One region of the Streptacidiphilus sp. BW17 genome, then DNA from elsewhere that is predicted to be linked to it. Evidence: riboswitches for the same ligand, from Rfam matches in the RefSeq annotation. Region 1 holds a riboswitch; the other holds the start of a gene.
The links. Region 1 has a riboswitch for thiamine pyrophosphate ahead of ABH940_RS00935 (cytosine permease). Riboswitches for the same ligand answer to the same signal wherever they lie in the genome.
Positions count from the first base shown of each region.

Region 2: it holds a riboswitch for thiamine pyrophosphate, as region 1 does, so the genes downstream of both, thiO (glycine oxidase ThiO) here and ABH940_RS00935 (cytosine permease) in region 1, are expected to answer to the same signal.

Region 1 covers NZ_JBGCCR010000001.1:202,010-204,206, forward strand. Annotated here, with positions in the region: gene ABH940_RS00930 (S1C family serine protease) at 1-785, opposite strand, end outside; TPP riboswitch at 1,130-1,258, shown strand; gene ABH940_RS00935 (cytosine permease) at 1,257-2,197, shown strand, end outside.
Region 2 covers NZ_JBGCCR010000002.1:193,352-195,548, reverse strand. Annotated here, with positions in the region: gene thiO (glycine oxidase ThiO) at 1-1,089, opposite strand, end outside; TPP riboswitch at 1,084-1,195, opposite strand; gene ABH940_RS02940 (NAD(P)/FAD-dependent oxidoreductase) at 1,220-2,197, shown strand, end outside.

The sequences.
Region 1 (2,197 bases):
CTCGACCCGTCGGCGAACTTCACCGTGAGCTTGCCGCCGCCGATCGAAGGGGCGACGACGTGGTTGTTGGTGAGGATGTGGCCCTGGGTGTCGAAGACGAAGCCGGTGCCCGTGCCGGACTCGGAGGAGCCGCTGGCCTCGATGGTGACCACGCTCGGCAGCGCCTTGGCCGCGATCGCGGCGATGGAGCCCGCCGGTCGACTGAGGCCGTTCGGGTTGCTGGCGGCGGTCACCGTGGTGCTGGAACCGGCGGTGTTGCGGCCCTCCAACCAGGAGCCGATACCGCCGCCGACCGCGCCCGCGACGATCGCCGTGGCGGCGAGCAGCGCGATGAACACGCCACGACGGCTCCCCGCCGACCTGGGCTTCTCGACGATCTGGCCCGCCCCGAAGGGACCGACCGGGGCGTCCGGGAGCGGCGGCATGGGCGCGGTCTGCCAGATCGGCGGCTGCTGCGGAGGCTGCGGCGGCCCGGAGGGAGCCTCGACCATCGGAGCAGGGGCAGAGACCGGCGCCGGTGCAACAGGAGGAGCGGGCGCCGGAGCGGGCGGCTCGACGAAGGGCGGGATCGGCGCGGCCGGTGCCGCAGGCTCGGCCGGAGCCGTCGGCGGCTGGTCCGCGACCGGCAGGCGCGCCGGGGGTGCGGGGAAGCCGGCGAGGTCGGGGTCGGCCGGGGGCGCGACCGGGGTACTCGCGGGCGCCTGCTCCGCCGGACGATCCGCCGGAGTCGCATCGGGGGCGGGGCGTTCCGACCCGTCGGGCCCACCCTCGTGCTCGGTGCTCACGAATCGACCTCCTTGATACCGGACCAACGGGCCCTAGCATTCCGCAGACGCTGTCGGGGCATCGTAAGTCCCAGCCGTGCGCGTGGCACCCCGGCCGCACTCCGGCCACCGCCGTGTTCCCGGGCTGTTCCCGCCCTGTTCCGCCCCGATCCGCCGTGATCCACCCGGATCCGCCCGGATCCAGCAGGGCCCAAAACCGGCTGCGGAGAGGCCCGACCAGCGTCCCCACCGGACGCCCAGCCCCTGGACAGGCCTTGGACGGTCACCGTACAAGCCGTACCATGCCTCGAAAACACGTACCAGCGCGCGGCGACGCGTGCTGAACCTGCACCATATTCATACGTATTCATATGCGCGGGAGCTTGGACCTCACTCCAGGCTGAGAGGGCAGCAGGCCGCAGGACGCGGCAGGGCAGCCGACCGCCTGAACCTGACCGGGTAATGCCGGCGTAGGGAGCTCTGCAGACGGCCATGTCCGCAACCCTTCAGCACGACCCCGACCACCTGGGCGCGGCGTCCGCACACGCGGCCGAGGCTCCGCTCGTCCTCGACACCGCGCCGCCGCGCACCCTCGGCTTCCGCGAGCAGGGCGCGCTCTGGGCCAACCTCGGCGTCAGCCTGATCGGCTTCTCCAGCGCCGCGACGGTGATGGTCAACTCCAGCAACAAGAACCTGGCGCTGGCCGCCTCGTTCACGGCGATCGTGGTCGGCACGGTCATCGGCACGCTGATGCTCGCGCTGGCGGCGATCATCGGCACGCGGACCGGCGCGCCCGCCATGGCCGTGCTGCGCGGGCTCTTCGGCACGAAGCTCTCCTACGTGCCGACGGTGCTCAACATCATCCAGTGCGTCGGCTGGGGCGTCTACGAGCTGACCGTGATCACCCAGGGCGCGCAGGCGCTCTACGGCGGCATTCCGCGCTGGGTCTACGTGCTGGCGGCCGGGGCGCTGACGACGGCGATGACGATCCGACCGCTGGGCTCGATCGCAGTGCTGCGCCGCTACGTCGCGATCGCGGTCGGCGTGTCGATGCTCTTCTTCACCATCCAGCTGGTCCGCCACGGCGTGCACAACCCCGGTGGGAGCAACTGGAACGGCTTCCTCTCCGCGACCGACTACGTGATCGCGGTCTCGATCTCCTTCGTGCCGCTGGCCGCCGACTACACCCGGCACTCGCGGACCGTGAAGGGCTCGTTCTGGGGCACCTTCACCGGCTACACCGTCGCGCAGATCTGGTGCTACATCGTCGGCGCGATCGCGCTGACCCAGGTCGGCGGCGACCCGAACAAGATCTTCTCCACCTTCACCGGGCTGACCGCCGGGTGGATCTTCTTCCTGGTGCTGGTGCTGCGCGAGGCCGACCAGTCCTTCGCGAACGTCTACTCGACCGCGATGTCGCTGCACAACCTCTT
Region 2 (2,197 bases), on a different contig from region 1:
CGGGGTCAGCAGCACGCCGTTGCGGTAGTGGCCGGTCGCCGCGATCAGGTCGGGCAGCGCGGTCGGGCCGAGCAGCGGGGCGTTGTCGGGGGTGCCGGGCCGCAGCCCGGCGTTGGTCTCGGCGAGCGGCAGCTCGGTGATGCCGGGCAGCAGTTCGCGGGCGTCGCGCAGCAGCTCGTGGACGCCGCCCGCGGTGACGGTGGTGTCGAAGCCCTGCTCCTCGCTGGTCGCGCCGAGGACGAGTTCGCCGTTCTCGCGCGGGACGACGTAGATGTGGCAGCCGCGGACCACGGCGCGGACGTTGCGAGAGAGGAACGGCATCGGCAGCGGGCCCTGGACGGTCTCCATCCGCAGCCGCAGCACCTGGCCCTTGACCGGCCGCACCGGCAGCCGTGCCTCCGGCGGCAGACCGGGCAGCTCGCCGGACCAGCTCCCGGCGGCCAGGACGGTCCGCCCGGCGGAGATCCGGGTGCCGTCCTCGGCGACCGCGCCGGCGGCGCGGTTGTCGGCCACGGTGAGCCTCGCCGCGCGGGACCGGTGCAGGGTGACGCCCGCGCGCTCGCAGGCGGCGACCAGCGCCGCGCCGAGGCGGCGGCCGTCGACCTGGTGGTCCTCGGCGACCAGCGTCCCGCCGCGCACGTCGGGGGCGAGCATCGGCTCCAGCCGGCGGCACTCGCGGCCGGTCAGCCACTCGGTGGCGAGGCCCAGCCGCTGCTGGAACGCGTGCACCTCGCGCAGCTCGGCGCGGTCGTCGGCGTCGAGGGCGACGGCCAGGGTGCCGCAGCGGCGGTAGCCGGTGTCGAGACCGCCGCTGGCCTCGGTCAGCTCGGCGACGAAGTCGGCGTAGCGGGTGTTGGACGCGATGCCGAGCCGGAGCAGCGGCTCCTCGCCGTACTGGAGCTCGGTCACCGGGGCCAGCATCCCCGCCGCGACCTGGTTCGCGCCGTGACCGGGATCGGGGTCCAGCACCGTGACGGAGAGGCCACGCTGCGCCGTCCGCCAGGCCACGGCCAGCCCGATGATGCCGCCGCCGACGACCAGGACGTCGGTGCTGCTGTCGGACGTTCGATCGACATGCTCGCGCGTCATTGTTCCTGCGCTCCCTTCGCCGGCATGACCCGGATCAGGTTCGGACGGTCGGAGGCGCCCCAGCCTCCCTCTCAGCCCGGTGCTCCGGGCTCCCGTGTCTACTTCACGCTTCACTCTATACAGTGGCGCAATGGCTGTAGTGATCGTCGGGGCCGGGATGGCCGGCGTGCAGACCGCGGTGGCCTTGCGCGCGCAGGGGTACACCGACCGGCTGACCCTGCTGGGGGCTGAACCGCACCCGCCGTACGACCGTCCACCGCTCTCCAAGGACGTGCTGCTGGGCAAGGTCGCCGACTCCCGCTTCGAGGTGGACTTCGCGGGCCTCGGCATCGACCTGGCGCTGAGCCGCCGCGCGCTCTCCCTGGACGCTGACGCGCACCTGCTGCGCACCGACACGGGCGACCTCTCCTACGACCGCCTGGTGCTGGCCACCGGCGCGGCCCCGATCTCACTCCCGGGACAGCCGGAGTCCGCCTTCCTGCTGCGCACCCAGGACGACGCGGTCGCGCTCAAGGCCGCGCTCCGGCCGGGCGCGCGGGTGGCCGTCGTCGGCGCGGGCTGGATCGGCGCGGAGGCGGCGACCGTCGCCCGGCAGTTGGGCTGCGAGGTCACCGTCGTCGAGGCCGCGCCCTCCCCGCTGGCCGGCGCACTGCCGACCGAGCTGGGGGAGCGGACCCGCGCCTGGTACGCGGAGGCGGGCGTCCGCCTGCTGACCGGCGCCGCCGTGAGCGGCATCCTGCCGGGCGGACTCCACCTGACCGACGGCCAGGAGATCGAGGCCGACGCGGTCGTGGTCGGCATCGGTGCCCGACCGGAGACCGGCTGGCTGGACGGCTCCGGCGTGGCCCTGGACGACCGCGGCGCGGTCGCGGCGGACGAGCGGCTGCGGGCCGGTGGTGTGGCGGACGTCTTCGCTGTCGGCGACTGCGTCTCGTTCCCGTCCCGGCGCTACGGACGGCGGCTGACGGTCCATCACTGGGACAACGCCATGCAGGGCGCACGCGTGGTGGCCGCCAACGTGCTCGGCGGCGAAAGCCTGTACAACCCCGTGCCGTACTTCTGGTCCGAGCAGTTCGGGCGGATGGTGCAGGTCGCCGGCGTGTGGAGC